3 regions of the Saccharopolyspora sp. NPDC002686 genome follow, and region 3 is predicted to be linked to each of the others. Evidence: riboswitches for the same ligand, from Rfam matches in the RefSeq annotation. Region 3 holds a riboswitch; each other region holds the start of a gene.
What was found. A riboswitch is a leader RNA that binds a small molecule or an ion and turns the genes downstream of it on or off. The one in region 3 is predicted to bind cobalamin.
Positions count from the first base shown of each region.

Region 1 (7,509 bases), on a different contig from region 3:
CAACGTCCGGATCGTCGACGTCGACCCGGACACCCTGGGCATGGACCCCGCGCACCTGGACGCCCTGATCGCCGAGGACCTCGCCGCCGGGGCCGTGCCGACCCTGGTGTGCGCGACCATCGGCACCACCTCGACCACCGCGATCGACCCGGTCCGCGCCGTCGGCGAGGTGTGCCGGGCGCGCGGCGTCTGGCTGCACGTCGACGCGGCTTACGCGGGCGTGGCCGCGGTGTGCCCGGAGCTGCGCTGGATCAACGACGGGGTCGCCGAGTTCGCCGACTCCTACTGCACCAACGCGCACAAGTGGTTGCTGACCAACTTCGACTGCAGCCTGCTGTGGATGGCCGACCGGGCGCCGATGATCGATGCGCTGTCGATCCTGCCGGAATACCTGCGCAACCCGGCCACGGCGTCCGGCGAGGTGATCGACTACCGCGACTGGCAGGTGCCGCTGGGGCGCCGGTTCCGGGCGTTGAAGCTGTGGTCGGTGCTTCGCTGGTACGGGGCCGAGGGGTTGCGCGAGCACATCCGCACCACCGTGGGACTCGCGCAGGAGTTCGCCGGGTGGGTGCGCGAGGACCCGCGGTTCGAACTGCTGGAGCCGCATCCGTTCGGGCTGGTCTGCTTCCGGCCGCTGTTCCCGGAGCAGGACGACGAGCGCGTGTACCAGCTCATGGAGTCGCTGAACGAATCCGGTGAGCTGTACCTGACGCACACCAAAGTGGACGGTCGCACGGTGCTGCGGTTCGCGGTCGGCTCACCGCAGACCGAGCGGCGGCACGTGCAGGCGGCGTGGAAGCGCATTCAGGAATCGATGGGCTGACGTACCCGGCGTTCGCGCGGGCGCACCGGTGCTGCTCGGTCCGGGCGGGTGCCGAGCACGCAGGACGCGGCGCCGAGCGCGATGCCGAGCGCTGTCGCGATCGTCGGGGTTTCGCCGAGCAGGGGCCAGGCCAGCAGCGCGGCGACCGGTGGCACGGCGCTGAACAGGGCGCTCGCCCGGCTCGCCCCGCCGACGGCGACCGCTCGCAGGTAGCACGAGATGCCGATGACGGATCCCGCCAGTACCAGCCACGCCAGCACCGCGGCGGCCTGCACCCAGTGCGTGACGTGGCCGTGCTCGAAGAGCGCGAGCACGCCGACCGCGATAGCCGCAGCGGCTGACTGCACCGCTCCGCCGGCTCGCGGATCGATCGGCCCGCAGAACCGCTGCTGGTAGAGGCCGCCGGCGGAGAAGCCCAGGAGTCCGACCAGGGTGAGCAGGATGCCCGGGTTCAACGTGCCCTCGGCGAGCACCTGGCCGCCGAGGGTGACGACCACGGCGAGCACGCCGACGACGAGTCCCGCCAGGCGGACCCGGCTCAGCCGCTCGCGCAGCAGCACGGCCGCCAGCGCTGCGGTGAGGACCGGGTTCATGGCGATCACCAGCGCGGTCACCGACGCCGGAACGCCGACGCTCATCCCGCCGTAGCAGCCGCCGAACTGCGCCCCGTAGGTGAGGATTCCGGACGCGGCCGCGTGCCCCAGCTGCCTGCCGCGCGGCCAGTCGGCGCGGGAGGCGGTCGCGATCACCGCGAGCAGCGCGGCGGCCATCGCCAGGCGCACGGTGGTCAGCAGGAACGGGGGAGCGGCGGCGACGCCCAGCTTCCCGGTGGGGAATCCGCTGGCCCAGATGAACACGATCGGCGCTGCCAGCGACAGCGGGATCGAGCGTGCGGTCTTCATGATCCCAGGTTCGCCGCCGTCCCCCGGCCGCGTCCAACGACGATAAGCAATCGCGATCGATTGCGAAAGCTTATCAGTTATGCTCGGAAGCATGAGCGCTGTGCTGGACGTCGTCGCGCTGCGGAGCCTGGTCGCGGTGGCCGACTGCGGCGGATTCCACCGGGCCGCCGCCGCGTTGTCGCTGACGCAGTCCGCGGTCAGCCAGCACGTGCGCAAGCTGGAGCGGGTGGTCGACCGGAAGCTGGTCAGCAGGGAAGGGCGGCAGGCGAGGTTCACGTCGTCCGGGGAGCTGCTGCTGGCCGAAGCGCGGCGCATCCTCGACGTGCACGACTCGGCGCTGCGCCGCCTCGGTGCTGAAGAGCCGCACACGCTCGTCTTCGGCTCCACCGAGCACGCCGCCGACCGGCTGCTCCCGGAGCTGGCCACCCGGCTCCGCGCGGCCTTCCCGGAGTGGGAGGTGCGGTTCCGGCTCGACCGGACGGCCCGGCTGGCGGACGCGGTCGACCGCGGCAGCATCGACATCGCGCTGCTGATCGACTACGCCAACAGCGGCCACGACCGCGAAGCCGGGCAGTTCCGCTTGGAGTGGTACGCCGCCCCGGACTGGGAACCGCCCGCGGCCGGCGAACCGCTGCCGATGGTCGTCTTCGACGAGCCGTGCATCACGCGGCGGCTCGCGGTCCGAGCGGTGACCGACACCGGTCAGCAGCCGGATCTGGTGTGCGAGGCCGCCGATCTGGCCGGGGTGCTCGCGGCCGTGCGCTCCGGACTGGGGGTGGCGCTGCTGCCGTCGGCGAAGCCGCGCCTGGAAGGGCTCGTCGTGCGCGACGACCTGCCGCGCCTCGGACCTGCTCCGCTGCGCGTCCGGGTTCGCCAGGGGTTGGGCGAGGACGTCGTGGACCTGGCTGCGAAAGCGGTCGGCGAAGCCCTCGCCGTGCACTCGTGAGGGTCGGCGATCTCACGCGAGAACGGCGCTCCGCGCGGGGTTCTCGCGTGAAATCGCCGATGAATTCAGGCCGGTAGGTGCACGCGGCGGTGGAGGCGTTCTCCGATGTCCTTGGCCGCGTTGTCCAGCAGTTTGTGCGCCAGTTCGAACAGGGCGCGGGCGATCGCGATCTCGTCGCCGATCTGCGGTACCTCCGGGTCGTCCGGGTGGCGTCGCGCGGTTCCGTGGCCGTGCAGCGCCTGACCGGCCGGAGTGGTGAACCCGACGTCGGCGGTGGTCTTCGACCCCGCCTCCACGACCTGCAGGTTCAACGTGATCGTGTGCGTCTCGTTCATGGTGGCCTCCTGGTCCCCGTCGGCCCGCTGGTGCAGGCCGTTTCAGGTCGCCGTAACCCCCAGCATGCGCGCGCTCCCGGGCCGGCGAAAGGCCGATGTTCATCCGTTCGGAGTAGTCGTGGACCACAGTTTCAATTGAAACTGCAAACCCCGAGCACGGGAGACCACAGTTTCAATTGAAACTGCGGAAACCCGGTGATCGCATCCGCGGTACCGCCACGCACGGTAGGTCTGGAAAAACCTCACTTGAAACTGCGGCATTCCGGTGATCGCGGTCACCGGGGTTTGACCCGGGGGTGGTGATCGCGGAAGGATTCCGCCGCCGACAGTGCAGGAACCCGGTGCGAATCCGGGACGGTCCCGCCACTGTGACCGGGGAGCGGCCCCCGCTCGAGGCCACGGCTGCCACGCAGCTGGAAGGCCGGGGTGCCGCGTCGATCCGGGAGTCAGGAGACTGCGCGCCGGCCCCGCGTCGCACCGCGGCGCGCGGACACCGAGCCCCTCGGGCGGGAAACCCAGGAGGTCGGAGAACCCATGCACGGGGAATCCGGAACGGAACAGCAGCGCGCCGGTTGGGGCGCGGCGGAGCGGCGCAAGGCAGCGGTCGTGCTGGCCGCGGTAGGGGTGTTGCACCTGGTGGGCTGGGGTGCCTACCTGCTGCACCACGACAACTTCGGCATGGCGGGCGGGCTCGCCGCAGCGGGCACCACGGCGTACCTGCTCGGCCTGCGCCACGGCTTCGACGCCGACCACGTCGCGGTGATCGACGACGCCACGCGGCTGCTGATGCAACGCGGACGGCGTCCGGTCTCGACCGGCATGTGGTTCGCGCTCGGGCACGCCAGCGTCGTGCTCTTCCTCGCGTTCGCGGTCGCGTTCATCGCCGGGCCCGCCGCGCAGGAGTGGGCGGAGCAGGCCGGGGTGCAGGTCTCGACGGTCGTGGACCTGATCGTGATCGCGGTGCTGACCGCGCTGGCCGTGCTCAACGCGCTGGTCCTGCGCGACGCGGTGCGCCTGCTGCGCCGGGCGCGGCGCGGTGACGTCGACGAGGCCGAGGTCGAGATGGTGCTCGGTCGGCGCGGGTTGCTCGCGCGGTTGCTGCGCGGGCGGACGCGCACCATCGCCCGCTCCTGGCACCTGTTCGGGATCGGGCTGCTGTTCGGCCTCGGCATGCAGACCGCGACCGAGATCACCGTGCTCGCCATGGTCACGCCGGGGCAGCTTTCGCCGATCGCGGTGCTGAGCCTGCCGCTGCTGTTCGCCGCGGGGATGTGCACTGTGGACAGCGTGGACGGCATGCTGATGTCCCGCGCCTACACCTGGTCGCTGGCCCAGCCGCTGCGGCGGCTGTGGGTGAACGTGACCACCACCGCGCTGACCGTGGTGCTGGCGGCGGTCGTCGCGCTGGTCGTGCTCGCCGGGGTGCTCGACGAGCTCGGCGTGCCGAACACCACGCCGATCGCGGCGATCAGCGACCACTTCGAACTGCTCGGCTATCTGACGCTGGCCGTTTTCATGGCAGTATGGGGCGGCGCCGCGCTCTGGTGGAGCCTGTCCTCCCGCCGCGATCGGGCGGAGCGCGCGTGACCGACGTCCACGGGTTGGTTCGGGGTGGCGCCGAGCGGCCGGACCGGTGATCGTGAGCCACGACGAAGTGGCCAACCGCCCCTGTGAGCACGAATCCCCGGCGATGGCGTCGGGCGAGCACGACTGGACTACGGACATGACCAAGCACCTTGAGCACCACTACTTCGCCGGCCTGGACCTCACCGGGAAGCGGGTGGTCGTCGTCGGCGCGGGCACCGTCGCGCAGCGCCGGGTTCCGCGCCTGATCAACGCCGGTGCGCGGGTCGAGGTCATCGCGCCGGAGGCGACTCCCGCCGTTGAAGCGATGGCCGAGGCGGGCGAGCTGATCTGGCACCAGCGCCCTTACGCGACTGGTGATCTCGACGGCGCTTGGTACGTCGTGGCGTGCGCGACCGGAACCGAGGTGAATGCGGCGGTCGCGGCCGAGGCCGAGCAGAACCGGATCTTCTGCGTGCGCGCCGACGACGCCTCGCAGGGCACGGCAGTGACACCGGCGGTGGCGCAGCACGGCGGGCTGCTGCTCGGCGTGCTGTCCGGCGGCGAGCACTGGCGTTCGGCCGCCGTTCGCGACGCGCTCGTCGAGGCGTTGCGGACCGGCGTGGTCGACGAGCGCTCCGAGCCGCCGTCGCCGGGGGTGGCCCTGGTCGGTGGCGGGCCGGGCGATCCGGACCTGATCACGGTGCGCGGGCGTCAGCTGCTGGGGCGCGCGGACGTGGTGATCACCGACCGGCTGGCGCCGCGCGAGCTGCTCGAAGAGCTCGGTCCGCACGTGGAAGTGGTCGACGCTTCGAAGATCCCGTACGGGCGGGCGGCGAACCAGGACGTCATCAACTCGCTGCTGATCGAGCACGCCAAGGCCGGGAAGTTCGTGGTGCGGCTCAAGGGCGGCGACCCCTACCTGTTCGGGCGCGGCTTCGAGGAGCTGCTGGCGTGCGCCGAGGCCGGTGTCGCGGTGACGGCGGTTCCCGGGATCACCAGTGCTTTCGCGGCTCCGTCCGCGGCGGACGTGCCGGTGACGCACCGCGGTGTCGCGCACGAGGTCGTGGTCGTGTCCGGACACGTCGGACCGCACGACGAGCAGTCCCTTGTGGACTGGCCGTCGCTGGGACGGCTGCGCGGGACCATCGTGCTGATGATGGGCGTCAAGCGGATCGCGGAGTTCGCGGCGGTTCTGGTGGAGCACGGCCGCGACCCGAAGACCCCGGTCGCGGTGGTGCAGGAAGGCACCACGCGCAACCAGAAGACACTTCGCACGACGCTGGGCGAGGCCGCCGAGGCGATCCGCGAAGCCGAGATCAAGCCGCCGGCGACCATCGTCATCGGCCCGGTCGCCGACCTGGCCCCCGAATCGCGCCGGTAGTTCTCGCTCGTCGACTGCCGCGTGTTCGACGGCTCGGCGCGAGCCTTCGCTTCTCCGCCGTTCCGGTGCCGGTGCCTGGGAGTGGATCGCCTTGCGGTCAGACCAGCCACTGGCCGGACTGCATCAGGGTCCTGCCGCTGAGCTCGGCGAAGGAGCGCCATGCTTGCAACCGAGTCGGGGTGAGCTGGAGGTAGACGAATCCGGGTGTGCGCCGCGGGTCAGGACCGCCGCGCAGCAGTGCGGCGAACGGGTCGGCGATGGCCGGATCGATCGCGTCGGGCTCGATGATCTCCATCGTGCCGTCGACCATGACCACGTCGTAGTGCTGGCCGATGGCTGCCCGTGCTCGTGCGGTGGCGGCCACGTTGGTCACCGTGCGGCTGTTCGCGGAGGTCGCGAAGGTGAGCACCTCGCCGTCGTGGTGGAACAGGAGCGGGACGAGGTGCGGGCCGTCGGCATCGCCCGTGGCCAGCCACGCGGTGGTCTCCGAGCGCAGGAGTTCGAGCGCATCGCTCTTGCGTTGCAGGGGTTCCCGGGGTGGTGGCATCGCGTCGCTGGTAGTGCCCGATGCCGCCATCAGCGGTCCCCGGGCAGCAGCTGGGCGTAGCGAGCGAGGTACATCGGCCAGCCGCCCTCGCCTCCCACGCCATCGCTGACGGCTTGCCAGCCAGGTCCGTGGCGATCGAGCTTGCGGTGTTCGAGTTCCACGCGCGTGCGCTGCGCAGCTTCGGCGATGAAGCGGACCTCGACCTCGCTCGTGCGCTCGTGGTCGGGTTCGATCTGCCATCGGGGGCTGATGTCCCAGCTGAAGACGACGCGGTGCGGGGGCTCGTAGGCGAGTATTCGGGCCCAGCGGCACTCGCTGCCGTCGGCCCCGCGGTCGAAGATGTGGCCGCCGACGTGGGGTTCGAACACCGTCTCGGTGATCTCGGCCTGGAGCAGGTTGTGCTCGGGTGGCTTGAAGTCGCCGAACCGCTCGGTGAAGACGGTGAAAGCTCGTTCGATCGGGGCGTTCACGACGACTTCCTTGCGGACCACCGTGCTCGCTGCCTCGGACATCGCTCAATCTCCTTCGGGCTGTTCGACGGCGTCCTCGTAGGCGGCCAGCGCACGGCTCCAGAAGGCGTCGAGCTGATCGCGCAACGCGCCCACGGCTGTCGGGTCGAGTTGGTAGATGCGCTTCGTGCCGGCGGGGCGGTCGGTGACCAGCCCTGCGCCTTTGAGGGCCTTGAGGTGCTGGGAGACCGCTGGTCGGCTGATCGGCAGCCCATCGGCGAGTTCGCGGACCGACTGCGGCCGCTCGGCCAGGCACTCGATGATCGCGCGCCGACTCGGATCCCCGAACGCGTTCCACGCGGCATCCGAGATTCGGTAAGTGTCCACGAACCGTAAGCGTAGACTTACGGAGCAGTGGTGGCAACGCCGGAGGACGCAGAATCGACTGGAGCCGGAACTTCCTCGTGCGCGGACAGCCGTTCGGCAACTTCCGGGAGGCAGGAGCGTGGAGGGGAAAGATCGCGCGCTGCACGACGCCCTGAGGTGTCGTGCAGCGCGCG
Region 1 covers NZ_JBEOVY010000021.1:3,854-11,362, forward strand. Annotated here, with positions in the region: gene ABTZ89_RS04840 (pyridoxal-dependent decarboxylase) at 1-823, shown strand, start outside; gene ABTZ89_RS04845 (DMT family transporter) at 805-1,725, opposite strand; gene ABTZ89_RS04850 (LysR substrate-binding domain-containing protein) at 1,817-2,671, shown strand; gene ABTZ89_RS04855 (DUF1876 domain-containing protein) at 2,737-3,006, opposite strand; cobalamin riboswitch at 3,338-3,463, shown strand; gene ABTZ89_RS04860 (HoxN/HupN/NixA family nickel/cobalt transporter) at 3,541-4,593, shown strand; gene cobA (uroporphyrinogen-III C-methyltransferase) at 4,730-5,953, shown strand; gene ABTZ89_RS04870 (pyridoxamine 5'-phosphate oxidase family protein) at 6,051-6,530, opposite strand; gene ABTZ89_RS04875 (SRPBCC family protein) at 6,530-7,012, opposite strand; gene ABTZ89_RS04880 (ArsR/SmtB family transcription factor) at 7,016-7,336, opposite strand.
Region 1: linked by a shared signal. The riboswitch ahead of ABTZ89_RS04860 (HoxN/HupN/NixA family nickel/cobalt transporter) and the one ahead of ABTZ89_RS31445 (ribonucleoside-diphosphate reductase subunit alpha) in region 3 are both predicted to bind cobalamin.

Region 2 (13,479 bases), on a different contig from region 3:
GTGATGCACACAACATCGCGGCATGGTTCCGCTCCCGCGGCGCCGACGAGGCCCGGACGGATCCGGACGCGCTGGTCGAAATCCTTGCCGCAGCGGGGAATCTGCCTCGATGAGGCCGTCCCGGTCGGCCCGGACGCCAGCCATGGGCATCCGGGCCGATCAGGGTAGAATCCAGAACGAGAGCCGGGATCACCGGCCCGTGTCCGCAGCGACACGTTTGACCACCTATCGGCGCCGACGCGCCGGGCTCGTCCTCGTGATCGCCCGCGGACTTCCCGCGAAGCCTCCCCGTGACGTGCCATTTCCGGGAGTTCTTCGTGCCATCAAGCTCGTCCGCCACGCCCGCGCGCTCGTCCCGACGTCCGCGCCGCCGCCGACCGCAGGGCAAGCCGCAGCAGACCAAGCGCAGCCTGTTCGACGAGGTCGGTGTGACCGCGGTCGCCCCCGCGCCGTTCGCCGATCTCGGACTGCCCACCCGGCTGGTGCGCGCGCTGGCCGACAACGGGATGGCCGAGGCCTTCCCGATCCAGGCCGCCACCATCCCCGACGCGCTGACCGGCCGCGACGTGCTCGGACGCGGCCAGACCGGTTCCGGCAAGACGCTGGCGTTCGGCCTGCCGCTGCTGGCGATGCAGCAGGGCAGCGCCCGCCCGATGCACCCGCGCGGCCTGGTGCTGGTCCCGACCCGCGAACTGGCCACCCAGGTGACCGATTCGCTGAAGCCGCTGGCCAAGGCCCTCGGGCTCTACGTCCGCGAGGTCGTCGGCGGCACCTCGTTCAACCGCCAGGTCGACACGCTGCGCCGCGGCGTGGACGTGCTGGTCGCGACGCCGGGACGACTCGCCGACCACGTCCGCCAGGGCACCTGCGTGCTGTCCGAAGTGGAGCGGACCGCGCTCGACGAGGCCGACCAGATGGCCGACATGGGCTTCCTGCCGCAGGTCCGCGAGCTGCTCGACCTGGTCCCGGCGGACGGCCAGCGGCTGCTGTTCTCCGCCACCCTGGACGGTGACGTCGACAAGCTCGTCGACCGGTACATGACCGACCCGGTGGTGCACTCGCTGGCGCCGCCCGCGGCCAGCGTCGACAGCATGGAGCACCACCAGTTCCTGGTGTCGACGACGGACAAGCAGGCCGTGCTCGCGCGCATCGCGGCTCGCGAGGGCCGCACGATCATGTTCGTGCGCACCAAGCACCACGCCGACCGCCAGGCCAAGAAGCTGCGCGCGGCCGGGATCCCCGCCGGTGCCCTGCACGGCGGCAAGGCGCAGAACGCCCGGACCCGCATCCTCGACGAGTTCCGCAGCGGTGAGACGACGACGCTGGTGGCGACCAACGTCGCGGCCCGCGGCATCCACGTCGACGACGTGAGCCTGGTCGTCCACGTCGAGCCCCCGGCCGATCCCAAGGACTACCTGCACCGCGCCGGGCGGACGGCGCGCGCGGGCGCGACGGGCACGGTGGTCACCCTGGTCACCGACGACCAGCGGGACGCCTTCCGCACCATGGCCAACCAGGCCGGTGTCAAGGCCAAGACGACGTCGGTGCGCCCGGAGGACGCTGAGCTGGTCCGCGTCACCGGTGCCCGCGAGCCCAGCGGTGTCTCGCTCGCCGCGCCGAAGCAGCCGCGCGAAACCCCGCGCAACCGCGGTCCGAAGCGCGGCGACGCCCCGCGGAACAACAAGCGCCGCGACGAGCCCCAGGGCAACCGGCGTCGGCGCCCGTCGGACGACGGGCGGCGCGCGGAGGGCGGCGACCGGCGTGGACAGGGCCAGGCCCGGCGCGGCGGCAATCGCGGTGGAGCCCGCCGGGCGTGACGGGGTCCCGCCCCGACCGACCTGGACGATGGGTGGCACGTCGACGATCCGCACGAGGAGGAATCCAGTGAGCCGGAGGCTGGACAACGCGAGCGAGGAGTTCCTGGAGTTCTGGCGGGAACGACACTTGTGCACGTTGACGACGGTGCGCGCCGACGGCACACCGCACGTCGTCCCGGTCGGGGTGACCCTCGACGTCGAGACGGCGACCGCGCGGGTGATCTCCTCCGGCACCTCGCACAAGGCTCGCCAGATCCGGGCGGCCGGTCCGGACGGGGCGAAGGTCGCGGTCTGCCAGGTCGACGGGCGGCGCTGGTCCACCCTGGAGGGGGTCGCCGTGGTGCGCGACGACCCCGCAGCGGTGGCCGACGCCGAGCGCCGGTACGAGCAGCGCTACAAGAAGCCCCGCGAGAACCCGGCGCGCGTGGTGATCGAGATCTCCGTGACGAAGGTCCTCGGCAACGCCTGACCACGACGTGGTGAGGTGGTGCGGTGAACGTTCAGCAGGAGAAGCCGGAGCTGGTCCACGTCGTCGGCATCGGAGCGGACGGTGCAGCAGGTCTGTCCCCGACCGCGCGGTCCATTGTGGACTCCGCCGAGGTGCTGTTCGGCAGTTCGCGCCAGCTCGACCTGGTCCCCGGAGCGACCGGCCGGCGGGTGGCCTGGCCCAGTCCGCTGCTGCCGGCGCTGCCCGGCCTGCTCGCCGAGCACGCCGACCGGTCGATCTGCGTGCTGGCCAGCGGCGATCCGATGTTCTACGGAATCGGCGCGACCCTGGTGAAGCTGCTGGGCCCGGACCGGGTTCGGATCGTCGCGCACCCGTCGTCGCTGTCGCTGGCGTGCGCGCGGATGGGCTGGCCGGTGCAGGAGACCGCGGTCGTGAGCCTGGTCGGCAGGCCGGTGGAACTGCTGCACCCCCGCGTCCAGCCGGGAAACCGGCTGCTGGTCCTCAGCTCCGACGGCACCACCCCGCGCGACGTCGCGGCGCTGCTGCGCGAGCGCGGGTACGGGCCGAGCAGCATGACCGTGCTGTCCGATCTCGGCGGCGAGGACGAGCAGCGGATCACTTCCACCGCTGATGGCTGGGAAGAATCGTCGGTGGGTCCGCTGAACGTGATCGCGATCGAGTGCCGCCCGGCTCCCGATGCGCGGGTTCTGCCTACCACGCCCGGACTTCCGGACGACGCGTTCGAGCACGACGGGCAGATCACCAAGCGCGAAGTACGGGCGGTCACGCTCGCGCGGCTGGCTCCGACCCCGGGCCAGCTGTTGTGGGACGTCGGTGCGGGCGCCGGTAGCATCGCGATCGAGTGGATGCGCAGTGATCCGTCCTGCCGCGCGGTCGCCGTCGAGCACCGCGACGACCGGGCGCAGCGCATCACCGCGAACGCGGCAGCGCTGGGCGTTCCCGGGCTCCAGGTGGTGACCGGAGCTGTGCCGCGCGCGCTGGACGGCCTGGACGGCCTGGACGAACCCGACGCGATCTTCGTCGGCGGCGGCGGAACCGCACCGGGCGTTCTGGAGGCGTGCTGGGCCGCGTTGCGTCCGGGCGGACGCCTGGTGGTCAACGCGGTCACGTTGGAATTGGAGGCGTTGGTGGCCGACTGGTACCGCCGCGTCGGCGGTGAACTGGTCCGGATCTCGGTGGAGCGGGCGGCGCCGATCGGCGGGTTCACCGGCTGGCGGCCGTCGATGCCGGTGACTCAGTGGGTGGTGAGCAAGCGATGACAGTTCGTTTCGTGGGTGCCGGTCCCGGTGCTGCGGACCTGATCACCGTGCGGGGCCGCGATGTGATCGCGTCGTCGCCGGTGTGCCTGTACGCGGGCAGCCTGGTGCCGGACGAACTGCTGGAGCACTGCCCCGCCGACGCCAAGCTGGTGGACACGGCCAAGCTGACCTTGGACGACATCCTCGCCGAGATGTCGGCCGCGCACGAGGCCGGACTCGACGTGGCGCGCCTGCACTCCGGGGATCCGTCGGTGTTCAGCGCCGTCGCCGAGCAGATGCGCCGCCTCGACGCCGCCGGCATCCCGTACGAGGTCGTGCCGGGCGTGCCTGCGTTCGCCGCTGCGGCGGCCGCGCTGAACCGGGAGTTCACCGTGCCCGGGGTCGGGCAGACCGTGGTGCTGACCCGGACTTCGGCCCGCGCGACGCCGATGCCGGAGCACGAGGACCTGGCCACGCTCGGCCAGAGCCGAGCGACGATGGTGCTGCACCTCGCGGTCAACCGCATCGAGGAACTGGTCGAGGAGCTCGTGCCCAACTACGGTGCCGATTGTCCGGTCGCCGTCGTGGCCAACGCGAGCCGACCGGACGAAATCGTCCTGCGCGCAACGCTTTCCGACATCGCCGGGCACGTCCGAGCGGCGGGCATCACCCGGACCGCCGTCGTCGTGGTCGGCGAAGTCCTGACGGCCTCGGAGTTCCCCGACAGCCACCTCTACTCCCCGAACCGCTGCCGGGACTGACCCGTCGCGCAGCACGCACGCATCGTTCAACCGATGTTGTGACCCGCCGGTGTGTCGGTGCACGACACACCGACCTGTGGACGACTTCCCGCAAATTCAATGAAATCGGACATCTGATTTCCATTGAATTTGCGTCGGGGTCGGAGCGCGCCGGGCTAGGCCCCGGCTCGGCCGACGATGGTTCCGGCTCTGTCGATGACGACTACGTCCACGGAGATCGGGGCTCCTCGGAGGGTTTCGAGGCAGAAGCTGCGGGCCCGGGCGGCGATGAGGTCGCCGAGCGGGAGGTTCGCCTCGGTGCAGAGCTGGAGTGCTTCGAGGGCCGTGTTGGCGCCGGTGATCCTGGTGGTCAGGTCCGCGGTGCCGCCCGCGTCCCGGACGATTTCGGCGAGCAGGGCGAAGTTGACCTGTGAGCGCTTGGAGTGCAGGTCCAGGTGGCCGTCGGCGAGCTTGGAGATCTTGCCGATGCCACCGGCGACGGTGAGGCGCGGAACCGGGTGCCGCCGCAGGTACTTCAGCACCGCACCGGCGAAGTCGCCCATGTCCAGCAGCGCCTCGTCGGGCAGGTCGTAGAGCTGGGTGGCGACCTTCTCCGAGGTGCTGCCGGTGCATCCGGCGACGTGCTCGAGACCTGCCGCGCGCGCCACGTCGACCCCGCGGCGGATGCTGTCGATCCACGCCGAGCACGAGTACGGCACGACAACGCCCGTCGTGCCCAGGATGGACAGCCCGCCGAGGATGCCCAACCGCGGGTTCCAGGTGCGCCGGGCCAGTTCCTCGCCTCCGTCGACGGACACCTCGACGACGACGTCCCCGCTGCCGCCGTGCTCCGCGGCCACGCGCGCGACGACCTCGCTCATCAGCTGCCGCGGCACGGGGTTGATCGCCGGTTCGCCGACCGGCAGCGGCAGCCCCGGCTTGGTGATGGTTCCGACGCCCTGACCAGCGCGGAAGACCACGCCCGCACCCGGTTCCGCATGCCGGACCGTCACCGACACGAGCGCGCCGTGGGTCACGTCGGGATCATCGCCGGCGTCCTTGACCACGCCTGCCGTCGCGAACCCGTCGCCCAGCCGTTCCCGGGCGAGCGCGAAGGCCGGGCGGTGCCCCTTCGGCAGCAGGATCTCCACCGGATCCGGAAAATCCCCGGTCAGCAGGGCCGTGTAGGCGGCGGCCGTGGACGCCGTGGCGCAGGCGCCGGTCGTCCAGCCGTACCGGAGGCCCGATCCCTCCGTTCGTCCACTCATACCGGGAGAATGCTCCTCATGCGGTTCTCAACGGGGTGGGTCGGATGACCCGCGTGCTCATCCTCGGCGGCACCGGCGACGCCCGGAAGCTCGCCGAACGGCTCGTCGAGCGGTCCGGTCTGCACGTCACATCCTCCCTGGCCGGCCGGGTCCGCGAGCCGCAGCTCCCGCCCGGCGAGGTGCGGGTGGGCGGGTTCGGCGGTCCGGACGGGCTGGCCGACTGGATCCGGAACGAGCAGGTCAGCGCGGTCATCGACGCCACCCACCCGTTCGCCCGGACGATGACCGGCAACGCCGTGGCGGCGGCCCGGAGCGCGGGCTGCCCGCTGCTGGTCCTGCGCCGCCCCGCCTGGCAGCCGGAGGCCGGTGACGACTGGCGATCGGTGCCCTCGATGACCGCGGCCGCCGCGCTGCTGCCGGAACTGGGCGAACGGATCTTCCTGACCACCGGCAGGCAGGGGCTGGCCCACTTCGCCGAGCTCGACCTCCAGTTCCTGGTGCGCACCGTCGATCCGCCCGAACCACCGCTGCCCCCGCGCACGACCGTGCTGCTCGCGCGCGGGCCGTTCACCGTCGACGACGAGCTCGCGCTGCTGCGGGAGCACCGCATCGATGCGCTGGTCAGCAAGAACAGCGGCGGTTCGATGACGAGCGCGAAGCTCGTCGCGGCCCGCGAGCTCGGGCTGCCGGTGGTGATGGTGCAGCGACCGCCCCGGCCCGACGCGCCGTCGACCGGGACGGTCGAGCAGGCCGTGGCCTGGCTCGACGAGGTGCTGCGCGGTCACGCCGGGTAGCGCCTCGGGGTGAACACGACGTCCTCGCCGTTGGCACCGCTGGCGATCCGCGTGGTCGACGAGCCGATCAGCAGCAGGCACCGCATGTCCACATCGGACTGGTCGAGGTCGGCGAGGCGCACCACCTTGATGCTCTCCTCCGCGCCACCGATGTCCCGCCCGATGACCACCGGCACGTCCGGCGAGCGGTGCTCCAGGACCGCGTCCCGCGCGGCCGCGACCTGCCAGGTCCGGCTGCGCGACGCGGGGTTGTAGATCGCCATCACCAGGTCGGCCGCTGCGGCGGCGCGCAGGCGCTCGACGATCACCTCCCACGGCTTGAGCCGGTCGGACAGCGACAGCACGCAGAAGTCGTGCCCCAGCGGTGCGCCGACGCGGCTGGCCACGGCCTGCGCCGCGGTCATCCCGGGCAGCACCCGCACGGGCACGTCCGCGCGCTCGGCCGCGACCTCCAGCACCGCGCTGGCCATGGCGAACACGCCCGGATCCCCGGACGAGACCACCGCGACCTTCGACCCGCGCCGAGCGAGCTCCAGCGCGAACTCCGCCCGCTCCGACTCGACGCGGTTGTCGGACGCGTGCTTGCGCTGGCGGGGATTGTCCGGAACCCGCGCGAGGTACGGCGCGTACCCGACCAGCTCGTCGGCCTCGGCGAGCGCCGCCTGAACCTCCGGCGTCACCCACTCGCGCCCACCAGGTCCGAGCCCCACCACGACGACCTCGCCCTGACCTGCGGTTTCAGCAGCCGTGACGGTTTCCCGCGAAACCGGAACACCGCTGTTCGCCGGGCCGGGGAGCAGCGCCAGCGAGAAGTACGGGACCGTTTCGGGGTCGACGTCGGCCAGGCGTTGGTAGCGCTGGCGATCCGTGGTCGCGCGCTCGACGTACCACGCCTCGTCCAGGCGGCCCGCCTTCTCGAACGCCTCCCGGACGCCTTCGAAGGTGCGGCCCAGCTTGAGGACCGCCGCAGCGTCGGTCCGGGCGAGCCGCTCGGCGAGGACGTCCGGCGGGAGGGTGCCCGGCAGGACCGCGAAGGTCTCGTCGCGTTCGGCCAGCGGCCGGCCCAGGGTCGCCGAGGCACCGCTGATGGAGGTGATGCCCGGGATCACCTCGGCGCGGAAGCGACCCGAAAGCCGCTTGTGCATGTGCATGTAGGAGCCGTAGAAGAGCGGGTCGCCCTCGGCGAGCAGGACCACGTCCCGCCCGGCGTCGAGGTGCGCGGCGAGCCGGTCCGCGCAGTCGGCGTAGAACTCGTCGATGGCGCCCTGGTAGCCGCCCGGGTGGTCGGTGGTCTCCGTGGTCACCGGGTAGACCAGCGCTTCTTCGACCTGGCCTGCCCGCAGGTACGGTTCGGCGATCGACCGCGCGACGCTCCGGCCGTGGCGAGCGCTGTGGTAGGCGATCACCTCGGCCTGCTCGATCAGCCGGGCGGCCTTGACCGTCACCAGTTCCGGGTCGCCGGGACCGAGGCCCACGCCGTAGAGCGTGCCCTTGCCGTTGCTGCTCACTCTTCCTCGCTCGCGATCGCGTTGATGGCGGCCACCGCCATGGCGCTGCCGCCCCGGCGGCCGCGCACCACCAGGTGCTCCAGACCGCTCGGGTGCGCTGCCAGCGCGTCCTTGGATTCCGCCGCGCCGATGAACCCGACCGGCAGGCCCAGCACCGCGGCGGGCGCGTCGGCACCGTCCTCGATCATCTCCAGCAGCCGGAACAGCGCGGTCGGCGCGTTGCCGATCGCGACCACGGATCCGCCCAGCTGATCGCGCCACAGCTCCAGGGCCGCCGCGCTGCGGGTCGTGCCCAGCTCGCGGGCCAGGTCCGGAACCCGCTCGTCGGACAGCGTGCAGATCACCGGGTTGTCGGCCGGCAGGCGCCGCCGGGTCACACCCGCAGCCACCATCGCGGCGTCGCACAGGATCGGCGCACCGCCGTGCAGCGCCGCACGCGCGTCGGCCACCACGTCCGGCGAGAACGCGATGTCCTCGACCAGGTCGACCATGCCGCAGGCGTGGATCATCCGCACCGCGACGCCGGCCACGTCCGGCGGCAAGCCGTCCAGCCGGGCTTCCGAGCGGATCGTGGCGAAGGAGCGGCGGTAGATCTCCGCACCTTCCCGGACGTATTCGGGCACCCCGCGGTAGCGGGAGCTGTTCTCGTTCACACTTTCCTCCGTGCCGCGCCGAGCGCGGCGGATACCTGGTCGACATCGGCTTCGGAAGTCCACGTCGCCCCGTCGAGTCCGACCTCGTAGCCGGTTCCGGTGGCCAGCACTTCCACGACGCGTCCCGGCGGACGGCCGCAGCGCCGCTCGCACCCCGACCAGTGCACCGGCAGGTCACCGAGCGAGGCCCCTCGCCGGGCGTCTTCCCGGACGTCGGCCAGCGCCTTCGCGCACCCGGGCCGACCAGCGCACGTGGTCACCCCGACCCCGGCCGAAGCGGGGTCGGTGAGCAGGCCGCGCGCACCGAGTTCCGACGCCCACCGACCGGCTTCGACCGGTCGCATGCCGGGCAGGACCGCGGTCCGCCAAGGCGTCAGGCGCAGTTCGCCCGCGGCGTCGGATGCGGCGGTGATGATATCCACCTGGTCCCGCGCCAGACGGCCCAGTGGTGCGCCCGCCACGACGGAAACCGTTCCGTCGCGCCGAATCACGCGCCCGACCTGCGCATGCGTGGTCGGCGCCGGGGGCGTCGGCTCGGCTGGTGCGACCTCGGCGCCCAGCCGTTCAGCGATCCGTCGCGCCCCGCCGTCGAGTTCGGCCAATCGCCATGCCGAACAGCCCTGCGCCGCCTTCTCCGCGAGGAATGCTTCGGCGGCGGCGATGGCGGCTCCAGCGGCTCGCCGCGGGGTCGTTCGAACACCGGAATCCACCCCGGCGAGCAGCAGCACAACGGTGTCCGCGGACACCGCTCGCAGCGCGACGTCGGCGCCGAGCGAGCTGACGTCGCCGCTGCCGTCGTCGACCGCGAACAGGAAACGTCCGGGCAGTTCGGCCAGCTCCGGGGTCGCGCACAGCGCCGCGTCGAGTTCGGCCGCCACCGCTCGCACGTCCACCAGCTCGCGCCCCTCCGCCGAGGGCGAGCCGATGATGTTGCGGACCCGCTCGTGGGTGTCCGACGGCAGCAACCCCGCTTCGCGCAACCGCGCGGCGAGCTCCTGCGCCGCTCCGGCCGGCAGGCCGCGGACCTGCAGGTTCGCCCGCGAGGTCAGCTCCAGCCCGCCGTCCCCCAACGCCGCGACCTCGGCCAGCGCGCGAACCTGGGACGGGCTCAGCGCGCCGCCGGGGACGCGGATCCGGGCCAGTCCGCCGTCGGCGGCCTCGTGCACCCGCAACGCGCCAGGACACGCATCCCGTTCAGCTCTTCGCACCACGCGGCAGATACTACGGACCCGGGTAGTTGCGGACGCAAACCAAACGCGGTGCGACGCGCGTCATGCTCGCGAACCTTGACGTAGGATCACCCCGTTGCGGAAAGTGGTCCGCAGCATCATGCGGCGATGTGCGGAGGAAGCCGGTGCGAATCCGGCGCGGTCCCGCCACTGTCACCGGGGAGCGAACTCCACGATGCCACTGTCCTAACAGGACGGGAAGGCGGAGCGAGCGCTGATCCGGGAGCCAGGAGACTCCGGTCGCCGCTGGACCTGCCGACCGGGGCGAGGAACCCCGAGAGAGGTGCCGTCATGCGCCGCGCAAGCGCGCCCTGGCCCAGCGTCGCCGTTCGCCGAGCCGAGGAGCGCCCCGCATGATCCTGCTTCTGTCCACTTCGGACACAGACCTGCTCAGCGCCCGCGCCGCCGACGCCGACTTCCGGCTCGGCAACCCCGCCCGGCTGGGCGTGGACGACCTGCCGCCGCTGCTGGAGGACGTCGAGCTGGTCGTGGTGCGGCTGCTCGGCGGCCGCCGGGCCTGGGAAGAAGGTCTGGACGCGCTGCTGGCGGGACCGCGCCCGGTGGTCGTGCTCGGCGGCGAGCAGGCCCCGGACGCCGAGCTGATGGAGTGCTCGACGGTGCCGGCCGGGGTGTGCGCCGAAGCGCACCGCTACCTCGCCCACGGCGGCCCGGACAACCTCGCCCAGCTGCACCGATTCCTCTCCGACACGGTCCTGCTCACCGGCCACGGCTTCGAACCGCCTGCCGAAACGCCGTCCTGGGGCGTGCTCGAGCGGACCCCGCAGCGCACCGAAGGCCCGACCGTCGCGGTGCTCTACTACCGAGCGCACCACATGGCGGGCAACACCGCGTTCGCCCACGCGCTGTGCGAGGCGATCGAGGACGCAGGCGGTCAAGCCCTGCCGCTGTTCTGCGCCTCGCTGCGCGCACCCGACCCGGAACTGCTGGAACAGCTGGGCAAGGCGGACGCGCTGGTCGTCACCGTGCTCGCCGCCGGGGGCACCAAGCCCGCCACCGCTTCGGCCGGTGGCGACGACGAGGCGTGGGACGTCGGCGCGCTCGCCGAACTCGACATCCCGATCCTGCAAGGCCTGTGCCTGACCAGCAGCCGCGCCGCGTGGGAGGACAACGACGAAGGCCTGTCCCCGCTGGACATGGCCACCCAGGTGGCGGTGCCCGAGTTCGACGGCCGCCTGATCACGGTTCCGTTCTCGTTCAAGGAGAACGACGCCGAAGGCCTGCCGGTCTACGTCGCCGATCCCGAGCGCGCGGCCCGCGTCGCGGGCATCGCGGTCCGCCACGCCGCGCTGCGGCACATCCCGCCGCAGGACAAGCGGCTGGCGCTGATGCTGTCGGCCTACCCCACCAAGCACTCCCGGATCGGCAACGCGGTCGGCCTGGACACCCCGGTCAGCGCGGTCCGCCTGCTGCGGGAGCTGCGCGACCAGGGCTACGACATCGGCCCGGCCGACGGTCCCGACGCGCTGCCCGGCGTCGCCGAGCAGGACGGCGACGCGCTGATCCACGCGCTGATCGCCGCTGGCGGCCAGGACCGCGACTGGCTGTCCGAGGAGCAGTTGAGCGGCAACCCGGTCCGCATCCCCGCGCGCCGGTACGCGGAGTGGTTCGCGACGCTGCCCGAGGACCTGCGCGGCGAGATCGAGCAGCACTGGGGAGCGCCGCCCGGCGAGCTGTTCGTCGACCGGTCCCAGGACCCGGACGGCGAGATCGTGCTCGCCGCCGTCCGCGCGGGCAACGTCGTGCTGATGGTGCAGCCGCCGCGCGGTTTCGGGGAGAACCCGATCGCGATCTACCACGACCCGGACCTGCCGCCGAGCCACCACTACCTGGCCGCCTACCGCTGGCTGATCGACGAGTTCGGCGCGCACGCGATGGTGCACCTGGGCAAGCACGGCAACCTCGAGTGGCTGCCCGGCAAGACCGCGGGCATGTCCGCCTCCTGCTCCCCCGACGCGGCGCTGGCCGACCTGCCGCTGATCTACCCGTTCCTGGTCAACGACCCCGGCGAGGGCACGCAGGCCAAGCGCCGCGTGCACGCCACCCTCGTCGACCACCTGGTGCCGCCGATGGCGCGCGCGGAGAGCTACGGCGACATCGCGCGGCTGGAGCAGCTGCTCGACGAGCACGCCAACATCTCCGCGATGGACCCGGCGAAGCTGCCCGCGATCCGCAGCCAGATCTGGACGCTGATGCAGGCCGCCAAGCTCGACCACGACCTGGGGCTGGACGAACGGCCGCACGACGCCGAGTTCGACGACATGCTGCTGCACGTCGACGGCTGGCTGTGCGAGGTCAAGGACGCCCAGATCCGCGACGGCCTGCACGTGCTCGGCGACGCCCCGACCGGCGAAGCCCGGGTCAACCTCGTGCTCGCGATGCTGCGGGCCCGCCAGATGTGGAGCGGGCAGAGCGCCGCGCTGCCCGGTCTGCGCGAAGCGCTCGGGCTCTCCGAGGACGGCAGCGAGGCGCGCGAGCACGTCGACGACGTCGAAACCCGCGCGCACGCCCTGGTCCAGGGCATGGAGGACCGCGGCTGGAAAACCGCTGCGGCAGCCGAGGTTTGCCGCGAGGTCCTCGGCGAGACCAACGACGCCGTCGTGCAGGTGCTGGAGTTCGCCGCGAACGAGGTGGTGCCGCGGCTCGCGGCGACGACCGACGAGATGACCGCGACGCTGCACGCCCTCGAAGGCGGCTACGTGCCCGCGGGCCCCAGCGGATCGCCGCTGCGCGGACTGGTCAACGTGCTGCCCACCGGACGCAACTTCTACTCGGTCGACCCCAAGGCGGTGCCGAGCCGGCTCGCGTGGGAAACCGGTTGGGCCATCGCGGAATCCCTGCTCGACCGCTACCGCGCCGACACCGGCGAGTGGCCGCGCTCGGTCGGCCTGTCGGTGTGGGGCACCAGCGCGATGCGCACCTCCGGCGACGACATCGCCGAGGTGCTGGCGCTGCTCGGCGTCCGGCCGACCTGGGACGAGGCGTCGCGCCGCGTCAACGGGCTGGAGGTGATCCCGCTCGAGGAGCTGGGCCGCCCGCGCATCGACGTCACGGTCCGGATCAGCGGGTTCTTCCGGGACGCCTTCCCGCACGTGGTCGCCCTGCTCGACGACGCGGTGCGCCTGGTCGCGGCCCTCGACGAGCCGGCCGAGCAGAACTTCGTGCGCGAGCACGCGCAGGCCGATCTCGCCGAGCACGGCGACGAACGCCGCGCCACCATGCGGATCTTCGGCTCCAAGCCGGGTGCGTACGGCGCCGGGATCCTGCCGCTCATCGACAGCCGGAACTGGCGCGACGACGCCGACCTGGCCGAGGTGTACGCGGTGTGGGGCGGTTTCGCCTACGGGCGCGAGCTGGACGGCGAACCGGCGCGCGTCGACATGGAGAGCGCGTACAAGCGGATCTCGGTGGCGGCGAAGAACACCGACACCCGCGAGCACGACATCGCCGACTCCGACGACTACTTCCAGTACCACGGCGGCATGATCGCCACGGTGCGCGCGCTGACCGGCAAGGCACCGGCGGCCTACATCGGCGACAGCACCCGCCCGGACTCGATCCGCACCCGGTCGCTGACCGAGGAGACCTCGCGGGTCTTCCGGGCCCGCGTGGTGAACCCCCGCTGGCTGGCCGCGATGCGCCGGCACGGCTACAAGGGCGCTTTCGAGCTCGCGGCCACTGTGGACTACTTGTTCGGCTACGACGCGACGACCGGTGTCGTGGCGGACTGGATGTACGAGAAGCT
Region 2 covers NZ_JBEOVY010000021.1:11,569-25,047, reverse strand. Annotated here, with positions in the region: gene ABTZ89_RS04935 (serine protein kinase RIO) at 1-113, shown strand, start outside; gene ABTZ89_RS04930 (DEAD/DEAH box helicase) at 318-1,817, shown strand; gene ABTZ89_RS04925 (pyridoxamine 5'-phosphate oxidase family protein) at 1,885-2,286, shown strand; gene cbiE (precorrin-6y C5,15-methyltransferase (decarboxylating) subunit CbiE) at 2,310-3,545, shown strand; gene cobM (precorrin-4 C(11)-methyltransferase) at 3,542-4,285, shown strand; gene ABTZ89_RS04910 (cobalt-precorrin-5B (C(1))-methyltransferase) at 4,441-5,532, opposite strand; gene ABTZ89_RS04905 (cobalt-precorrin-6A reductase) at 5,577-6,326, shown strand; gene ABTZ89_RS04900 (precorrin-2 C(20)-methyltransferase) at 6,314-7,834, opposite strand; gene ABTZ89_RS04895 (precorrin-8X methylmutase) at 7,831-8,457, opposite strand; gene ABTZ89_RS04890 (ferredoxin-like domain-containing protein) at 8,484-9,698, opposite strand; cobalamin riboswitch at 9,832-9,953, shown strand; gene cobN (cobaltochelatase subunit CobN) at 10,070-13,479, shown strand, end outside.
Region 2: linked by a shared signal. The riboswitch ahead of cobN (cobaltochelatase subunit CobN) and the one ahead of ABTZ89_RS31445 (ribonucleoside-diphosphate reductase subunit alpha) in region 3 are both predicted to bind cobalamin.

Region 3 (7,660 bases):
AGTCGCCGACGAGCACCGGGGTTGTGGCCGTGCTTACAGTCCTGGGTGTGGATGCTTCGAAGCTCACCGACGGTCAGCGCGCTCTGAAACCCCGGAGTCGCGAGGTCACCGAGGGAATGGAGAGGGCCGCGGCGCGCGGGATGCTGCGCGCGGTCGGCATGCAGGACGACGACTTCGCCAAGCCGCAGATCGGGGTGGCGTCCTCCTGGAACGAGATCACCCCGTGCAACCTGTCCCTGCAGCGGCTCGGGCGTGCGGCCAAGGACGGGGTGCACGCGGCCGGCGGATTCCCGATGGAGTTCGGCACCATCTCGGTGTCCGACGGCATTTCGATGGGGCACGTCGGCATGCACTACTCCCTGGTGTCCCGGGAGATCATCGCCGATTCGGTCGAGACCGTGGTGGAGGCCGAGCGGCTGGACGGCACGGTGCTGCTCGCGGGCTGCGACAAGAGCCTGCCGGGGATGCTGATGGCGGCAGCCCGGCTCGACCTCGCCTCGGTGTTCGTCTACGCCGGCTCCATCCTGCCCGGTCGGGTGGACGACCGGGAGGTGACGATCATCGATGCTTTCGAGGCGGTCGGGGCTTGCGCCCGAGGCCTGATCTCCCGGGCCGAGGTGGACCGCATCGAGCGGGCCATCTGCCCGGGTGAAGGCGCGTGCGGTGGGATGTACACCGCGAACACCATGGCGTGCGCGGCTGAAGCGCTGGGCATGTCGATGCCGGGTTCGGCGAGCCCGCCTTCGGTGGACCGGCGCCGTGATGCGAGCGCGCGGGCTGCCGGGCGCGCGGTGATCGGCATGCTGGAGAACGGGCTGACGGCCCGGCGGATCCTGACCAAGCAGGCCTTCGAGAACGCGATCGCGGTGGTGATGGCCTTCGGCGGCTCGACCAATGCCGTGCTGCACCTGCTCGCGATCGCCCGAGAAGCCGGCGTCGACCTGGCGCTGGACGACTTCGACAGGATCGGTGACCGGGTGCCGCACCTCGCGGACGTCAAGCCGTTCGGTCGGTACGTGATGTCCGCGGTCGACCGCATCGGTGGTGTTCCGGTGGTGATGAAGGCACTGCTGGACGCGGGACTGCTGAACGGGGACTGCCTGACGGTGACCGGGCGGACGGTCGCGGAGAACCTGGCCGAGCTGCAGCCCCCGGGGCTGGACGGCGAGGTGCTGCACCAGATGTCGAACCCGATCCACCCGACCGGCGGGCTGACGATCCTCCGCGGTTCGCTGGCCCCCGATGGCGCGGTGGTGAAGAGCGCAGGGTTCGACTCCGAGCGGTTCGACGGGACGGCGCGGGTCTTCGACGGTGAGCAGGGCGCGATGGACGCGGTCGAGGACGGCTCGCTCAAGCCCGGTGACGTGGTCGTCATCCGGTACGAGGGGCCGCGCGGAGGTCCTGGGATGCGGGAGATGCTCGCGGTGACCGGTGCGATCAAGGGAGCCGGTCTCGGCAAGGACGTCCTGCTGGTGACCGATGGCAGGTTCTCCGGCGGTACGACGGGGTTGTGCATCGGGCACGTGGCGCCGGAAGCCACCGACGGCGGACCGATCGCGCTGGTGCAGGACGGCGATCCGATCAGACTCGATCTCGCTGCCCGCACCCTGGACCTGCTGGTGGACGAGGCGGAGCTCCGGCGGCGGCGCGAGCGCTGGACGCCACCGGAACCCCGCTTCCGCCACGGCGTTCTCGGCAAGTACGCGAAGCTGGTCGGCTCCGCGGCCGAAGGCGCGGTGTGCGGTTGAACCGGCTGCAGCAGGTCAGTCCCAGGAGAGGGATGCCCCGGACTGGTACTCGATGACCCGGGTCTCGAAGAAGTTCTTCTCCTTCTTCAGGTCCATCGCCTCCGACATCCACGGGAACGGGTTCTCCGCCTCCGGGAACACCGGCTCCAGGCCGAGCTGGTCGCACCGGCGGTTGGTGATGAAGTGCATGTACTGGGCGCACAGATCGGCGTTGATGCCCAGGATGCCGCGGGGCATGGTGTCCCGGCCGTAGGCGATCTCGAGCTCGCAGGCCTCGGTGAGCATCTGGCGGACCTCGGCCTGGAACTCCGGGGTCCACAGGTGCGGGTTCTCCAGCTTGATCTGGTTGATGCAGTCGATGCCGAAGTTCAGGTGGATCGACTCGTCGCGCAGGATGTACTGGTACTGCTCGGCGATGCCGACCATCTTGTTCCGCCGGCCCAGCGCCAGGATCTGCGCGAAACCGGTGTAGAACCACATGCCTTCGAAGATGACGTAGAACGCGACCAGGTCGCGCAGGAAGGCCTGGTCGGCCTCGGTGGTGCCGGTCGCGAAGTCCGGGTCCTCCAGGCTCTGGGTGTACTGCAGCGCCCAGGCGTCCTTGTCGGAGATCGACGGGATCTCCCGGTACATGTTGAACAGCTCGCCCTCGTCGAGGCCGAGGCTCTCGCAGATGTACTGGAAGGTGTGCGTGTGCACGGCTTCCTCGAAGGCCTGGCGCAGCAGGTACTGGCGGCATTCGGGGTTGGTGATGTGCCGGTAGACCGCGAGCACGATGTTGTTGGCGACCAGGGATTCCGCGGTGGCGAAGAACCCGAGGTTGCGCTTGAGCATCAGCCGTTCGTCGTCGCTGAGCCCGTCGGTGGACTTCCACAGCGCGATGTCGGCCTGCATCGAGATCTCGGTGGGCATCCAGTGGTTGTTGCAGCCGGCGAGGTACTTCTCCCACGCCCAGCCGTACTTCAGCGGCAGCAGCTGGTTGACGTCGGCGCGGGCGTTGATCATCGCCTTCTCGCTGACGTCGACGCGCCCGCCGGAGCGGTCGATCTCGCCGAGACCGGCGGAGGTGGAGGGGGACTGCAGGGAGGTCATGCTGTGGTGCTCCAGGGGTTTTCGTTCGTGCAGTGCGGTCCGCGCGCCCCGGGTCCCCGCAATTTCAATGGAAATCGGGGGTGCGATTTCCATTGAAATTGCGGGTGGGACCCGGGGTGGGGCGTCACTGGCAGGCTTCGCAGTCCGGGTCCTCGATGGAGCAGGCGGCTCCGGTCGAGGTGGTGGGGACCGTGGTCGGGACGGCGTTGAGCTTGCCGTCGGTGCCGCGCAGGGTGCTCTTCTCCACGTGGGTCGCGCTGGTGGAGCGCAGGTAGTACGTGGTCTTGAGGCCCTTGCGCCAGGCCAGCCGGTACAGCTCGTCGAGCTTGCGGCCGCTGGGGGCGGCGACGTAGAGGTTCAGCGACTGGGCCTGGTCGATCCACTTCTGCCGGCGCGCGGCGGCGTCGACCAGCCAGTGCGGCTCGATCTCGAACGCGGTGGCGTAGAGCTCCTTGAGCTCCTGCGGGATCCGGTCGATCGGCAGCAGGCTGCCGTCGTGGAACTTCAGGTCGGCGACCATCGCCTCGTCCCACAGGCCGGCGCGCTTGAGGTCGGCGACCAGGTGCGGGTTGACCACGGTGAAGTCGCCGGACATGTTCGCCTTGACGTACAGGTTCCGGTAGACCGGCTCGATCGACTGGTTGACGCCGCAGATGTTGGCGATCGTCGCGGTCGGCGCGATGGCCATCACGTTGGAGTTGCGCATCCCGTCGCGGACCACGCGTTCCCGCAGCTCCGCCCAGTCCATCGTGGACGAGCGGTCCAGGTCGACGTCACCGCCGCGGGCTTCGGCGAGCAGTTCCAGCGAGTCGATGGGCAGCACGCCCTTGCTCCACAGCGAGCCGTCGAAGGTCTCGTAGCGGCCGCGCTCGGCGGCCAGCCTGCTGGAGGCGCTGATCGCGTGGTAGCTGATCAGCTCCATGCTGCGGTCCGCGAACTCCACTGCTTCCGGCGTCGACGGCGCGATGCGCTGCACGAACAGCGCGTCGGCGAAGCCCATCAGCCCCAGCCCGATCGGCCGGTGCCGCATGTTGGACCGGCGGGCCTCCGGGATCGTGTAGAAGTTGATGTCGATGACGTTGTCCAGCATCCGGACCGCGGTGCGGGTGGTGCGCTCCAGGCGCTCGGCGTCGATCCCGCCGGCCGTGACGTGGTGGGCCAGGTTGATCGAGCCGAGGTTGCACACCGCGACCTCGTCGACGCTGGTGTTCAGGGTGATCTCGGTGCACAGGTTCGAGGAGTGCACCACGCCCGAGTGCTGCTGCGGCGAACGCAGGTTGCACGGGTCCTTGAAGGTGATCCACGGGTGGCCGGTCTCGAACAGCATGGTCAGCATCCGCCGCCACAGCTCGACCGCGCGGACCCGCTTGAACACCGCGATCTCGCCGCGGTCGGCGGCCTGCTCGTAGGCGCGGTAGCGCTCGGCGAACGCCGTGCCGTAGAGGTCGTGCAGGTCCGGGGTCTCGTCGGGGGAGAACAGCGTCCACTGCTCGTCGGCCTCGACGCGGCGCAGGAACTCGTCGGGCACCCAGTTCGCGGTGTTCATGTCGTGGGTGCGGCGCCGGTCGTCACCGGTGTTCTTGCGCAGGTCGAGGAATTCCTCGACGTCGATGTGCCAGGTCTCCAGGTAGGCGCAGACCGCGCCCTTGCGCTTGCCGCCCTGGTTGACCGCCACCGCGGTGTCGTTGGCGATCTTCAGGAACGGCACCACGCCCTGCGACTTGCCGTTGGTGCCCTTGATGTGCGCGCCGATGCCGCGCACCGGCGTCCAGTCGTTGCCGAGGCCGCCGGCGTACTTCGACAGCAGCGCGTTGTTGCTGATCGAGTGGAAGATGCCGGACAGGTCGTCGTCCACCGTGGTGAGGAAGCACGAGGACAGCTGGGGACGGGTGGTGCCTGCGTTGAACAGCGTCGGCGTCGAGCACATGAAGTCGAACGACGACAGCAGCTGGTAGAACTCGATCGCGCGGGCTTCGCGGTCGTCCTCGCGCAGCGCCAGGCCCATCGCGACCCGCATGAAGAAGGCCTGCGGCAGCTCGAAGCGCACACCGCCCTCGTGCAGGAAGTACCGGTCGTAGAGGGTCTGCAGACCCAGGAAGCCGAACTCCAGGTCGCGCTCGGGCTCCAGCGCGCTGCCCAGCCGGTCCAGGTCGAAGTCCGCCAGCTCCGGGTCCAGCTGTTCGAGCGCCACCCCCCGGCGCACGTACTCGGCGAAGTGCTCGGCGTAGTCCGAGTCCGGCTCCGCGCCGAGGAACTCCAGCGCTTCGCGGCGCATCCGGTTCAGCAGCAGGCGGGCGGTGACCTGCGAGTAGTTCGGTTCGGTCTCGATCAGGGTGCGGGCAGCCATGATCTGGGCCAGCGAGAGCTCGTCGTCGCTGATCCCCGCGTAGCCGGTGCGCCGCACTTCGTCGAGCACTGCTTCCGCGGACACGCCGGACAATCCGGCGCAGGCCTGGTGGACCGCGGTCGACACCTCGGTCCAGTCGTTGAGTGTGGCCGTCACTGGCTCTCTCCCCTCGCGAGCTCTGCGGACCTCGAGCGCGCGCGAGAAGACCAGGGCGGCAGGCGCCGCCGATCGTCCACGCGAACCCGCCCTCGAGGCCCCGGACAGCACGCCTTGTCGCGTGCACCGGTGGCAGGTCTTCGGACTCACGGGCGGCCTACTGGTCGTGGCTTCCCAGGCGTTGGCCCAGTGCTCTACCCGTCGCCCGGGATGGGCGGTCGGGTCACGACGGTCGTTCCCGTTCACCGCTGCGGGGCAGTCCCGGATTCGCACCGGGTTCCCTCTTGCCTCACCAGATCGCTCTGGCGAACCACCAGCGATCGACACACTACATGTTGGGTTTGTGGCTGATGTGAACGGGCAGATATCGGCGTGTTGTGCTCCCCGGTCGGGTGGCAGAGACTGGCGACCGGAGCCTGCCGAAAGGGGTTGCCCGTGGACGAGGCGCAGCTGCGGTCGTTGTTGGAGGAGCTGACCGCGGCGGAGAAGGCCCGGCTGCTGACCGGTGCCGGCTTCTGGACGCTGCATCCTATGCCGAAGGTCGGACTGCGCTTGATGGTGCTCTCCGACGGCCCGAACGGGGTGCGCGGAACGGAGTGGGACGAGCGCGACACGTCGCTGCTGCTGCCGGTCGCGTCCGCGCTGGGGGCCACTTGGGACCGGGCGGCGGCGCGGACCGCGGGCGAGCTGTTCGGCGACGAGGCGCGGCGGCGCGGTGTGCACGTGGTGCTCGCGCCGACGGTGAACGTGCACCGGAGTCCGTTCGGCGGCAGGCACTTCGAGAACTTCTCCGAGGATCCGCTGCTGATCGGGGAGCTCGGCGCGGAGGTCGTCTCGGGCGTCCAGTCGCGCGGGGTGGCGGCGACGGCGAAGCACTTCGTCGCCAACGACACCGAGACCGAACGGCTCAGCTACGACGCGGTGGTCGACGAGCGGACGTTGCGCGAGGTCTACCTGAAACCGTTCGAGCGGATCGTGTCGAAGGCCGGTCCGTGGGTGGTGATGGCGGCCTACAACTCGGTCAACGGGCAGACGATGACGGAGAACTCGCCGCTGGTCAACGACGTGCTCAAGGGCGAGTGGGGGTGGGACGGCGTGGTGGTGTCGGACTGGTTCGCCACCCGCTCGCTGCGCGGTGCCGCGCTGGGCGGGTTGGACCTGGCGATGCCGGGGCCGAAGAGCCCGTGGGCCGACGGGAAGCTCGCGAAGGCAGTGCAGCAGGGCGAAGTTCCGGCCGAGGTGCTCGACGACAAGGTCCTGCGGTTGCTCCGGTTGGCTTCCCGCGTCGGGGCTTTCGAGGATTCCGAGCCAGGTGGCGGCGCGCCGCCGGAGGAAGCCCGGCCGATCGTCCGCGATCTCGCGACCCGCGGATTCGTGCTGCTGCGCAACGAACCCGTCGGTGGGGCGCCGGTGCTGCCGATCGACCCGAAGGTGTCCAAAGTGGCCGTGATCGGGGAGAACGCGACGATTCCCGCCGTGCAGGGCGGAGGTTCGTCGCACGTCAGCCCGCCGCACGTGGTGACGCCGCTGGCCGGGCTGCGGGCTGCGCTGCCGGACGCGCAGGTGGTCTACCAGCGCGGGGTTCGGCACCGGCGGTTGCTGGACGTGCTCGCGCCGGACGAGGTGGCCGATCCGGACGGGGGAGGTGCCGGGATCCGCGTCGATTTCCTCGGCGCGGACGGGGAAGTGCTCGGCAGCGAGCTCCGCGGCACCGATCGGCTGCTGTGGATGTCCGGCCTGCCGCACGGGGCGAAGTCGTTGCGGTTGCGGGCGAAGGTGAGCGCAGAACTCGGCGAGCACGTGTTCGGGGTGAGCGGCACCGGGCACTTCCGGGCCGAGGTCTCGGGCCGCGAGGTGCTGGCGGCGGACGTGGCGCGCACGTCGGGTGTCGACGACCCGCTGGCGGACATGCTGGAACCGCCGGAGCAGCGGTTCAACGTCGTGCTGGTGGATTCGGACCTGGACGCGTCGGGGCGGATGGCGTTGACCGTGGAGTTCACCCCGGAGAGCACCGAGGGCCTGGTGTCGGTCGGGCTCGGCCACCGGGCGCGGGAGTGGGACGACGCGAGCGAGCTCGCCGCGGCGCTCGCAGTCGCCCGGGATGCTGATGTCGCGGTGGTGGTGGTCGGCACGAACGACGAGGTCGAGACCGAGGGGCGGGACCGGAGCTCGCTGGATCTGCCGGGCGTGCAGGACGAACTGGTCCGCGAGGTGCTGGCGGTGAACCCGAACACCGTGGTGGTGGTCAACGCCGGAGCGCCGGTGCTGATGCCGTGGAGCGGGGAGGTCCCGGCGGTGCTGTGGACGTGGTTCGGCA
Region 3 covers NZ_JBEOVY010000336.1:177-7,836, forward strand. Annotated here, with positions in the region: gene ilvD (dihydroxy-acid dehydratase) at 48-1,748, shown strand; gene ABTZ89_RS31440 (ribonucleotide-diphosphate reductase subunit beta) at 1,764-2,933, opposite strand; partial or broken gene ABTZ89_RS31445 (ribonucleoside-diphosphate reductase subunit alpha) at 2,965-5,475, opposite strand; cobalamin riboswitch at 5,458-5,673, opposite strand; gene ABTZ89_RS31450 (glycoside hydrolase family 3 protein) at 5,779-7,660, shown strand, end outside.